Regions from separate parts of the Pseudactinotalea sp. Z1739 genome, predicted to be linked through region 2. Evidence: predicted binding sites of a transcription regulator. Region 2 holds the regulator's gene; each other region holds the start of a gene.

What was found. Region 2 encodes LexA, which represses DNA repair genes until DNA is damaged. Its sites were predicted from a motif close to TCGAACANNTGTTCGA; they were not measured.
Region 1: the regulator LexA is predicted to act here: its motif matches at 2,473-2,488, upstream of ACO0LV_RS06165 (DUF222 domain-containing protein).
Region 3: the regulator LexA is predicted to act here: its motif matches at 1,720-1,735, upstream of ACO0LV_RS08300 (DUF222 domain-containing protein).

Annotation. Positions count from the first base shown of each region.
Region 1 covers NZ_JBMPQA010000003.1:370,225-374,389, forward strand. The annotation lists gene ACO0LV_RS06155 (phosphoketolase family protein) at 1-1,426, shown strand, start outside; gene ACO0LV_RS06160 (LppM family (lipo)protein) at 1,457-2,134, shown strand; gene ACO0LV_RS06165 (DUF222 domain-containing protein) at 2,510-3,859, shown strand; gene ACO0LV_RS06170 (amidase) at 4,127-4,165, opposite strand, start outside.
Region 2 covers NZ_JBMPQA010000007.1:144,535-148,699, forward strand. The annotation lists gene serA (phosphoglycerate dehydrogenase) at 1-315, shown strand, start outside; gene ACO0LV_RS11025 (DUF5302 domain-containing protein) at 348-545, opposite strand; gene nrdR (transcriptional regulator NrdR) at 659-1,129, opposite strand; gene ACO0LV_RS11035 (LysM peptidoglycan-binding domain-containing protein) at 1,226-1,735, opposite strand; gene lexA (transcriptional repressor LexA) at 2,109-2,846, shown strand; gene ACO0LV_RS11045 (metallophosphoesterase family protein) at 2,824-4,165, opposite strand, start outside.
Region 3 covers NZ_JBMPQA010000005.1:116,565-120,729, reverse strand. The annotation lists gene ACO0LV_RS08300 (DUF222 domain-containing protein) at 1-1,686, opposite strand, end outside; gene ACO0LV_RS08295 (BTAD domain-containing putative transcriptional regulator) at 1,837-4,165, shown strand, end outside.

The DNA of each region.
Region 1 (4,165 bases), on a different contig from region 2:
TGACGGTGCTCCGTCGTCGGACATCACCGGCCTCTGCCCGCAGGGGCGACGACGGATGAGCGGCAACCCCCATGCCAACGGCGGGCTCCTGCTACGCGACCTGCGCCTGCCCGATCACCGCGATTTCGCCGTCGACGTTCCCGCCCCCGGCGCGCGCATCGATGAGCCCACCAAGGTGCTGGGACGGTGGCTGACCGAGGTGATCCGGGCCAACCCGGACAACTTCCGCATCTTCGGCCCGGACGAGACGGCCTCGAACCGGTTGTCGGGGGTCTACGACGTCACCGCGAAGCAGTGGAACGCCGAGTACCGCGACATCGATGAGGACGATGATCTGGCACCCAGCGGCCGGGTGGTGGAGATGCTGTCGGAGCACATGTGCCAGGGATGGCTGGAGGGCTACCTGCTGAGCGGCCGGCACGGGATGCTGAACTCCTACGAGGCGTTCATCCACATCGTCGACTCGATGTTCAACCAACACGCCAAGTGGCTCAAGGTCACCCAGGAGATCCCGTGGCGGGCACCGATACCGTCGCTGAACTACCTGCTGTCCTCGCACGTGTGGCGCCAGGACCACAACGGCTTCTCCCACCAGGACCCCGGCTTCATCGACCATGTGATGAACAAGAAGGCGGAGGTGGTACGGGTGTACCTGCCACCGGACGCGAACACGTTGCTGAGCGTCTACGACCGGATCCTGGGCACCCGGGACTTCGTCAACGTGGTGGTGGCCGGCAAGCAACCCGGTCCGCAGTGGCTGGACATGGAGGCCGCGATCGCCCACTGCGCCCGCGGCGTGGGCGTGTGGGACTGGGCCGGCTCCGAGGTGGAAGGGCAGGACCCGGACGTGGTGCTGGCCTGCGCCGGGGACATTCCCACCATCGAGACCCTGGCTGCGGCCGGCCTGCTGCGCGAGTACCTGCCGGACCTGAAGGTGCGGGTGGTGAACGTGGTGGACCTGATGCGCCTGCAGGATGACCGGGAGCACTCGCACGGGATGTCCGACCGCGACTTCGACACGGTGTTCACCAAGGACAAGCCGATCCTCTTCGCCTACCACGGCTACCCGTGGCTGATCCATCGACTGACCTACCGGCGCACGAACCACCCGAACCTGCACGTGCGCGGATACAAGGAGGAGGGCACCACCACGACACCGTTCGACATGGTGATGCTCAACGACTTGGACCGCTACCACCTGGTGATGGACGTGATCGACCGGGTGCCGCAGTTGGGCAGCCGGTACGCCGGATTGCGCCAGGAGATGGGCGATGCCCGCCTGAAGGCCCGGCAGTACACCCGCGACCACGGTGTGGACATCCCCGAGGTAGCCGACTGGGTGTGGCCGGACGCGGCCGACTCGGGCACCGTCTCCGGCTCGAACGCCCAAGCGGCTGCGACCGATACCGGCGCGGACCACGGCTGAGCCGTCGCCGCACGATGGCACACTCGAGGAATGACTTCGCGGATCTGGCGCCCGGTAGGCGCAGTCCTGCTCGCGCTCGTGGTGCTCACCGGCTGCGTGCGGCTGGACGGCGGGGTGACCATCAGCACCGATGACACCCTGTCCGGTGACGTTGTGGTCGCCGTCAGCCAGGCCTGGGCCGAGGCCAATGGTCAGGATCCCTACGCGCTGCAGCGCATCCTGGACGAGGAGATCGCCGCGGCCCCGGATGCCGGCATCGCCGCGGAGCCGTTCGAGGACGGCGAGTACATCGGGGCCACGTTGACGCTGACGGACGTGCCGATCGAGCGGATCGAGGAGTCCACCTCCGGCGCACTGATCGTCGCCGCCGAGGAGGACGGACACATCGTGGCCGGGCGGTTCGGTGACCTCGACCTCACCGCACCGGACGGCGCCGAGGGGGACGATCAGGTCGCCACGCCGTGGTTGATCGACTTGTCGGTGACGTTCCCGGAGGCTGTCACCGACCACGACGGCACCCTGGTGGGCCGCACCGTCTCCTGGGACCTGGAGCCCGGTGATGACACGCTCTTCGCCACCACCGCAGGCAGCGGCTTCTCCCTACCGGTTCCGGTTCCGGTGCTGCTGTTCGGGCTGCTGCTGGTGGGGACCGGCCTCTGGCTCGTCATCAGCCGACGACGGCGACAGGCAGCGGGCGAGCAGCACTGACTTGCCGTAGGTGACCGGCCCGGGCGGGCAGCCGACCCGTGCAGCGAACGGTACTCGGTGTGCTGTGAGGATGGAGGAAGGGCCGGCCTCTGGGGGGACCGGGCCTTGTGGCCCGAGTGGCTACCTCAACCCTGCTCGACTGGGTGCACGCGTCCTGTCCGGCGTCGGTGGCCGAGCCCGATGACGAGAGCCCTGAGGCGGGGGTCGGTGGCCGAGTCCGATGACGAGAGCCCTGAGGCGGGCGTCGGCGACCTCCCGGTCTCTCACCCGAGCGTTCAACTGCACAGTTATCCCCAGGCCGGGTGTACCCGCGTAGCTATCCACAGCGCCGGAGTGATTCGAACGTTTGTCGGAGGTGGGTTGTAGGTTCGACTCATGTCCATCACCCAGGTCCCACCGATGATCCAGGCGCCGGCCGCGTTGGCTCAGGTCGCTTCGGTCGTTGGGGAGATGGCTGCCGGTGGGTGGTGGCGGGTGGGTGAGTCCGATCTGGGCGAGGCGTTGGCGCAGGCGGGTCGGATCCGTCACGAGGTGGCCCGGCTGGAGGCACACGCCGCGGCCGAAGCGATCGCTCGCGGGTTGCCCGCAGGCCAGGGAATGACGGCGGTGGACTACCTGGTCAAGGTGGCCAGCCAGTACGCCCCGGCGCCACCGCGGGGGCAAGCGATCCACACCGCGCGCATCGCCGAAACGATCAACAACCCCTCCCCCGGTGTGGAGAACACCCTGGCCGGGTTCGATGCCGGACTGATCAGCACCTCCAAGGCCTCAGCGATCATTCAGTTCCACCACGAGGTGGAACCGATCTCCGAGGCCGAGGCGCTTGCCACCACGATGAAGACGATCAACGAAGGAGCGACCGACCAGGTCCAACCTCCCGACCCGAACGACCAGGACGACCAGGACGACCAGGTCGACCAGGGCGATGACGGGGATGCCGCCGAAGGACCTGGCGGGCCACCGGTGCGCCGATGCGGGTGGACCGACCGGCAGCTGGCGCTCCTGCTGCGCCGGGCACGGCGAACCATCAAACCACCTAAGGACTTGGAAGCCGAGGAGAACGGGCAACGAATCCGCCGAGCCCTCTACACCCTGCCCGCAGCCGGCGGGATGACCGAGTACCGGGTCTTCCTCGACCCCGAAGGGGCGGCCATCATCGACGCCACCTTGTCAGCGCTGTCCAAACCGCAGCCGGCCGAGGACGGCACGCCCGATCCGCGCAGCGCACCCCGCCGCCGGGCCGACGCCCTGGTGACCATCATCCAACGGGGCGTAGCCGCCCCCGAGGGAACCCCCCAGACCACCAAGGCCCAAGTGTTCGTCACCATCCCCCTAAGTGACCTACAGTCCAAGACCAACGGCGCCGGCATCACGATGACCGGGCAGGTGCTCTCCCCTGAAACCGTGCGGCGCATGGCCTGCGACGCCTCGATCATCCCCGCAGTGCTGGGCACCGAGGGCGAAATCCTCGACCAGGGCCGCGACGAGCGCCTGTTCACCCGCGCCCAACAACGAGCCCTGTGGCATCGCGACAAGGGATGCTCATTCCCAGGCTGCACCATCCCCGCTCAGTGGTGCCAAGCCCACCACGTCCAGTTCTGGGCCCACGGCGGACACACCAACCTGGACAACGCAGCCCTGCTCTGCCAACGCCACCACACCCACGTCCACAGCAATGACCTAACCGCCACCGTCACACCCACCGGAGTCACCTGGCACACCTGAACACCCCGCCCCACACCCGGCCACCACCGCCGGGCCCATGGCATGCGCAGAGACCGGAATGCGGGCGGGGTGGAACAGGGCAGGAGCAGAGCAGCAGCAGAGCAGAGCAGCAGCAGAGCAGGAGCAGGAGCAGGAGCAGGAGCAGGAGCGATGCTCACACTCCGGCGCCCAGACGGAGCGAATCACGACGCACCCTTGCGCCAGACATCAATGACACTCCACACCGCAACGACAAGGCGCCCCAAGAGCGGCGCAAACCGGGCAGCGTCACTGGAGTACGGCCCGGCGGTGCGCCCAGGGGGCGGC
Region 2 (4,165 bases):
GGAAAACTCCGCGACTACATGCGCTCGGGCTCCACAGCCCTGAGCGTGAACCTGCCCAGGCTCACGTTGGACACGCCCGGGCCGGGCCGCCAGCGCATCGCCCACCTGCACCGGAACGTGCCCGGCGTGCTGGCCGCGGTGAACCAGGCGTTGTCCTCCGGTGGGGCGAACATCGATTCCCAGATGCTCGCCACCACCGGTGACGTGGGTTACTCGGTGACCGACATCAGCGGCACCCTGCCGCGGCAGGCAAGGGACCACCTTCGTGAGATCGAGGGCACCATCAGTGTCCGCGAGCTCAACGGGTCGGTCTAGGCTCGCTTCGGACCGGGCGCCGAGCGAGGAACTCAGCCGGTCTTACGCGGCCGGAATGTCCGCTTGGGCTCGCCGACCACCTCCGGCCCGTGCACCGAACCGGTGTTCCGGACTCCATCTGCGGTGGGGTGGTCACCCGCGTTCTTGCGATCGAGCGCCTCGCGCATCTTCGCCTTGGCATCGGCCATCGGCCGATCGGGACCTTCGGATCCGTTCTTCTTCGATGACATCAACAGTCCTCCCTGAACTCACCACGGACCGGGACCGCGTCCCGGGTGGCTCATCCTCAACCTTGCCGGGTCCGGCGCGAACACGCCAGCGGATAAACCCCGGCCATGCACCCTCAGGCGTACTGCTCCGAGGCAGGATTGCGGTCCAACTTCAGCGCGGTGATCGCGGCCTCGAAGTCCTCGAGGGAGGTGAAGTTCTGGTAGACGCTGGCAAAGCGCAGGTACGCCACCTCGTCCAGCGCCCGCAGCGGCCCCAAGGTCGCCAATCCGACCTCGTGGGAGTCGATCTCGGCCACGCCGGTGGCGCGGATGGACTCCTCCACCTGCTGGGCCAGCAGCGCCAGGTCATCGGCGGAGACCGGGCGACCCTGACACGCCTTGCTCACACCGGCCACGACCTTCTCCCGGCTGAACGGCTCCATCGCCCCCGATCGCTTGATCACCGTGAGGCTGGTGCTCTCCACCGTGGTGAAGCGGCGCGAGCACTCGGGACAGTGCCGGCGGCGGCGGATACTGCCGCCGTCGTCGGCGGTGCGGGAGTCCACCACCCGCGAGTCGGGGTTACGGCAGTACGGACAATGCATCGGCGCGTCCCTTCCCGGCTTGGTGACGGCGTGCTCGGTGCACACACAATGCCACATCTGGCTTCCGGTGTGGGACGTCGCCCTCCAGCGGGTTCCTCAGCCCTGCGGGACGCTCAACTCCTGACCGGCGTGCACGGTGGAGCGCTCCAGCCCGTTCATGCCGCGGATGGTCTCCACCACCTGGCGCACGTCCTGCCCCGGATCGGCGATCTCACTCGCGATCACCCACAGGCTCTCGCCCGGCTGGACCACCACGGTGGAGACCTCTGCCGGCGTCTGCGCCTCCGGCGCCAGCAGGGTGCCGAGCCCGCCGCCCACGGCGATCGCCAGCGCGAAGCCAAGCGCGACCAGCACCCGCCGTCCGCGGGTGGTCAGCCGCAGGGGGGCGTGTTCGCGCGCCCTGGCCGGGCGCACCGGCGCCGCCGGACGAACCGGTACCGCCGGGCGAACCGGTGCCGTCACCAGGGGCGTCACGGGACGGGTCCGGCCGCCCGAGCCCTCGGTCTGCTGGGGTACGAGGGCCCGCGGCACGTCGCTCTGCGGCGCAGCCTTCGGGGCCTCCGGGGCCGGAGCCGCTCCGGGCGCCGAGAAGACTGCGGGAACCACGCTGAGGTGACAGGTCGAGTTACGTGCAGGGCCGGCGTGCCCGCAGGGGCGCGTCCGCGACCGCCGCAGGGCGGCCCGCCGGGTCGAGGGGCTGGGGTGGATCGCCAGTGCACTCATCGGATTACTCCTCGGGCCACGTCCGGGACCGGCAACCGACCGACCCTCGAACTGATGTTCTGCGAACACATGTATGGACAGTAACACAGCCGTTCGATAGAGTCGACACGCCAGTCGAACAGATGTTTCCTGTTCGGCGCCGTAACGCCTAGGCTTGGGAACGTCATGGGGAACACCCCACCACCGACCCCTGACATCGCGGTGACGGGACCATGGCAGAGCCGCTCGCAACCGCACCGAACCGCAGGAGGACACGATGGCCGAGGGACCCAAGGACACCAGCCGGCAGCACCCGGACCAGACCGGCCACTCCCCCGGTCTGACCGTCCGGCAACAGCGGATCATGGACTCGATCCGCACCAACATCGAGACCAAGGGGTACCCGCCGACGATGCGCGAGATCGGCACCGCCGTGGGCCTGGCCAGCCCGTCATCGGTGAAGTACCAGCTCCAGGTCCTGGAGGAGAAGGGGTACCTGCGCCGGGACCCGATCTCCACCCGCGCGATCGAGATCCTGGATCCCCACGGCACTGCGCCGGCGCAAGAGAGCCCGGCACCGGCTTCGGCCCGCGGCCCGAAACAGTTCTTCAGCACCGACTCCGATGAGCAGGTGGACGCCTCGCCCAGTTACGTCCCGGTGGTCGGGCGGATCGCGGCGGGCGGCCCTGTGCTGGCCGAGCAGTCGGTGGAGGACGTCTTCCCGCTGCCGCGCCAATTGGTCGGCGACGGCGACCTGTTCCTGCTCAGGGTCACCGGCGACTCGATGATCGACGCCGCGATCTGCGACGGCGACTTCGTCGTGGTGCGTCAGCAGCCGGTGGCCGAGAACGGTGAGATCGTCGCGGCGATGATCGACGGTGAGGCCACGGTCAAGACGCTCAAGCACACCGAGGGCGAGGTCTGGCTGATGCCGGCCAACTCCGCCTACTCCCCGATCGAGGGATCCGACGCCCAGATCCTGGGCCGGGTGGTCAGCGTCCTGCGCTCGGTGTGACCCGCCCGTCCGGTCCGATCCGCAGGCACACCTCGTCGTCGTAGGTGCGTCGCTCGATCCGGAGCACCCGGTACTGCGAGTCCAGGACCGGGAAGGCGTGGATCGGTTGCAGCGTCAACCGCGCTCCGGTCCCGGTGCGCTCGAGGTTGATGTCCAGGTAGCCGTAGTGCTTGCCACCCTCACGCAGCACCGGGTTGCCGTCGCCGGCCACCTCCCAGCGCTCCGGAGCGTCCTGGTCGGCCGTCCAGGCCCGGTGCGGGTTGTACCGCAGGAGTTCCCCATCACCCCCTCGCAGTTCGCCACCCAGGCTGTCCCCGGCCACACCGACGTCGTAGTAGAGCACCCCGGGTGAGCCTTCGTCGCCGTCGGGCACCACCGAGCGCTCGAACAGTTCACTGTGCCCGCAGAGCACCGCGGCCACGCCGAATTCACTGAACATCCGATGGAACCTGCGCATCGGGGTTCCGCCCTGGCCGGTAGAGAACTCGTGATCCATCGGTAGGCCGTGCGCACCGCTGGAGTAGGGCACGTGGTGGAACTGGACCAGGATGATCCGGCCCTGCGCCCGGGCGTCGGCCAGATTCTCTTCGGCCCAGCGCCACTGCGGCCTGCCGGGGGCGATGTCGTTCAGGTCCGTGCCACCGGCGGCGGTGTACTCCGTTGCGGTGAAGTGGTCCTGGGTATCGGTGCCCGGGCCCCGGTAGGCCCGCCCGGTGAGGGGCCGGGCGTAACGGGACCGATGGTCGTCGGGCTCCCCGTTCGAGGAGTCCAGCGTCAGGATCGTGAGTGGTCCGTGGTCGAGGCGGTAGTAGCCCCGGCCCCGCGCCCCGTCCGGGCCCGGGAAGTGGGCGTGGTACTTGGCCCGGGCCCGCACCACCGGGGAACGGTCCGACGGCGTGCCGTACAGGCCGTTGCGGGCGCCGAAGTTCTCCCAGTTTCCCAGCGCAGGCAGGAGCGGTGCCCGCGAGAGCAGGCCCGAGGGGGCGTTGATCGTGAAGAACTCATCCCAGGCGGGCTGGTATCCCCCGCCGCCGACCAGGTCACCGGGATGCAAGATGAGGTCCGCCTCCTCCTGGGCGATCATGCTCACCACCGCCCGGTAGCCCTCCGCCTTGGTGAGCGGGTAGCGCAGGACGGGCCGGCCGGCAGTGTGCTCCGCCACGCCGAAGGCCTCCCGCCACAAACCGTGCGGGTCGGGACGGGACTCCCCGCCGGGGCCGGCCGGCCAGGAGCGATGCGTCACCCGCCCAGCCGGAGCGGTCTCGGAGTCCGACAGCGCCACCAGATGGATCTGCTGCCAGGACCCGTCGGTGGGAGCG
Region 3 (4,165 bases), on a different contig from region 2:
GCAATCACAGACGCCGGGCCGGGCATGGGCAGGGGTTCGGCACATCGCTCGTGCCCATTCGACTTCGCTGACTACCCCGGGTGACAGGGGGGCGGACTCGGTGAACATCTCGGGCTGGTCGGCGTGCTCGACACGCATCGCCTGGAGCTGCCGATGCAGGACCGGTAGGCCATGGGCGGGGTCGACGACCTGCGCGGCGCGGGTGTAGGTGTAGCCGAGCGGGGAGGTCCAGTGGGTGTCACCGGTGGCCGGCTCACGAGTGACGCTCCAGGCTCCGGCGGTCTTCAGCCCGTGGTGGCGTGCGCACAGCAGGTGCAGATTGTCCTGATGCGTCTGTGCCCACGCCGGCCGGTCGGAGGTGAACGGAACGATGTGGTCGATCTGGCAGCGCCGCCCTGGCTGGCGACAGGTCGGGAACCTGCAGGTGACATCGCGGGCGAGGATGAACTCCCGTAGCGCCGCCCCGGGCTGGTAGGAGTCACACGCGAGGACCCCCATCGCGGCTAACGCTGCCGCCGGATCGTCGGGTAGGCATGGCTGCGGTGGGACGCGCTCCGGTACACCCTGCTGTGATGGGACGCCCTCCGGTACGCCGTGCTCCGGCTGGACGCGTTCCGGTGCGCATTGCTCCGGCGCGGTTCGCCGCAGCGCAGCCCGCTCCCCGGTGGTGTGCTGTGCTGCCGCCGGCGGCGGGTGTGCGGTGCCATCGAGCGGATCCGTGTGCACCACCCGGCTGGTGATATCGGCGGTGCCAACGAGATGACGGATGATGTCGGCGGGCAACGGCCCGTGCCCGGCCAGATACCCCGGAGCATCATCGTCTCCGTCGAGGGTGGATTGGGCCACGGTGAAGACCATCTGCGGGCGCTTACGGTGCTGGGTGGGAAGGTCCTGCCCCTCTGGAGTGGTCCCGCTACTGAGAATCTGGCGGATGATCCCCATGAACGCATCCACCCGACGCGCGGCGATCGGACGCTCATCCTCCGGCCCGTCCTTCACCGCCAGCGCGTCGAGCACACTCATCGCCGCCGCCGCGTCCACTGCCGGTAGGTAGAACGTCAGGTACGCCATCCCATCCTCGGTCGGCTCGGCGCGCACATACCGGTCCTTGACCGCTTCTTCGTGGCGCGCCTGGGCGTTCTCGGCATCTACCGCCAATGCCGCCGCCTGCAACCGGTGCCGCAGCTGGCCCACGGTCAATTCCGGCGCATCAGGCAGGATCGTGCGGTGAATCGCCCGCCCCTGTCCCGTCGGCAACGTCTTGACCGCATCGATGAACACCCGGACTTTCGGGAGATCGATCTCGCCACCGAGTAAGGCGAAGTGCACCTCTGAGTACTGATCCAACGCCGCGGCACGATCCAACCGTCCCTCGGCCGCCCGGGTCGACAGCGCCATCCGTGCGGCGATCTCCTCACCCCAGCCCGACCGCGAAGGGACCCGCAACAGGGCCTGCAGGATCTCGGACTCGATCCCGTCGATATTGGACCGCACCTGCCCGCACGCGGCGGCCATCTCGATCAGCACACCCGGATCATCCGGGGCGGCATCGAGGTAGGTCTTCAGGCGCTTGAACCGCTCCCACCCGGCCACCGGCGCGCCGAGGTACCGGGCGGCGGCCTCTCGTGCCGCGGGCCCCCATCCAGGGAAGGAATCCCCCGTACTCGGCGCTGATGTGGTGGACATGAAGACCACGCTAGACCCCACCACTGACATTCATAGAACGTGCGTACGATCTGGATGCCCTGCAATCCGCCAGATCTCCGCACCACATCCACTCCGCGATCAGCACCCGTTCCCTGCCCCCGGAGCAGCCCGACATGCTTGAATCGATTGATGAGCAAGGTCGGCAGTGACGTGCACATCGCGCTGCTCGGACCGCTCCAGGTCTGGATCGACGGCGAGGAACGGCCGATCACCGGGCCGATCCGGCGGGCGCTGCTGGCGGTCCTCGCCCAGCATCCGGGTGAGGTGCTGAGCGTGGACCTGCTGTGTGAACTCGTCTGGGACGGCGCTCCGCCGGCGACAGCGGAGAGCGCGTTGCGGGTGCACGTGTCCCATCTGCGCAGGATGTTCGGCCGACCCGATCTGCTCGAGCGGATCGGCACCGGGTACCGGCTCGCGATCTCCCGGGAGCAGGTCGATATCGCCGAATTCGACCGGCACACCAGATCCGGTCGGGAGGCCCTCCGCTCCGGCGACCTGGAACGGGCCGGACACGATCTACGGGCGGCGAGGAGCCTCTGGCGGGGTCTGCCGCTGGCCGATGTCCGCTCCGGCGCCACCGCCGAGATCGAGCGGATACTGACCCAGCGCAGTGAACTCAACGTGGACCTGGCCGAACTGCAGATGCGCACGCAGGGCGCGAACACCGACACCGGCGACCTGTCCGCACTCACCGTGGAGCGCCCGTTCGATGAACGCGTCTGGAGTCTGCTGATCACCGCCCAGTACTGGAACGGGCGGCAGGGTGATGCCCTGCAGACCTACCACCGCGCCGTGGCGGCACTGGATGAGGAACTGGGCGTGCAGCCGACTGCGGCGCTGCGCCGGCTCCAGGAGCAGATCCTGCGGCACGACCCGGCCTTGGATCCACCGGCCGCGGCAAACGTCGACCTGCCGGTGTTCGCGACCTCCTTCGTCGGGCGATCCGCAGAGATCGAGGCACTCACCGCCCTGATCGGCCGGCACCGGCTCACTACCCTCACCGGCCTGGGCGGGGTGGGCAAGACCCGGCTGAGCGTGGCCGCGGCGGAGGCGTCGGCGGCTCACTTCAACCACGGCGTCGTCTTCGCCTCGTTCGAGGCCCTGGAGGATCCCGCGCTGGTTCCCTCCGTCGTCGCGGCTGCTCTGGGTATCTCCGCTGCCGACGTCGAGGGGGTCGCGGCTGCGCTCGACACCCGGGAGCAATTGCTCGTGCTCGACAACTGCGAGCACGTGGCCGAGGCGGTGGCGGACCTCGTATCGGGTCTGCTCGCCGCCTGCCCCCGCGTCCGGGTTCTCGCCACCAGCAGGATCCCATTGAACGTCGTCGGTGAGTCGGTGTGGGTCACGCCCATGCTGGAGGTCTCCGGAGACGGGACGGGCGCACCGGAGGCGGTGCGGCTGTTCCTGGAGCGGGCCCGCCAAGCGGGCCCCGGCACCGTGCTGCCGGACGACGACGATCCTCGCCTGCGGGAGGTGGCCACCCTGCTCGGCGGCCTTCCGCTGGCCATCGAACTGGCCGCCGCGCAGTGCGGCGTGCTCACCGTCTCGGACGTGATCGACCAGTTGCACCGGAACCTGGGTTCGGCTGCTTCGGAACGGGACCGGCCCACCCGGCACCAGTCCATGGAGGTGGCGCTGACCGGGACGCTGGAGCACCTGCGGCCTGCGGCCCGGGAGTTGCTGAGCCGCATGCGCATCTTCCGCAGCCCGGTGGGGGTCAAGGCGATCGAGGCGGTCTGCTCCGACTCGACGGTGCCGGGCGGGGACCTTCCCGCGCTCCTCGCCGAACTCACGCACGCGGCCGTGGTGGTCGCCGACCTCAGCGGAGAACGCGGTCGGTACTCGTTACTGCCCCCGGTACGCCGTTCTGCGCCACAGGTGCTCTCTCGCCTGGGTCACGCCCCACCGGAACTGCAGACCCGCCATCTGGAGTACCTGCACCACCAGGTCCGGGAGGCCGTGACGCACGTGGGCGGCCCCGGCGAGGCACCGGCACTGGCCGGCCTGGCTGAACTCGATGCGGACCTTCGCGCGGGGTTGGCCCACGCGGTGGAAACCGATCCGCAGCGGGGCCTCTCGATGACGGCGGCGCTGTCGCCGTTCTGGATGCGGCGGCGCATGCATACCGAGGGACGCCGCTGGTTGCGCCAGCTCCTCGAGGCGGGCGACGATGCCGACCCGGCTGTACGAGGGGCCGCCCTGCACGCCGCCGGTGGCCTGGCCTGGGACGACGGCGACCGGCCCGCTGCGGAGGACCTGCTGCACCAGGCGTGGCAGATCCGCAAGGGCCTGCGGGACAAGGCCGGGCAGGCCCTGACCCTGAACAACATGGCCGGGCTGGCCTCGGACCGGGGCGACCACGCGGATGCGTATGAGATGTGGAGCCGCGCCCACGGACTGTTCGTGGAAAGCGGCCACGCGGTCGGCACAGCCGCCACCGAACTCAATCGCGGCATCG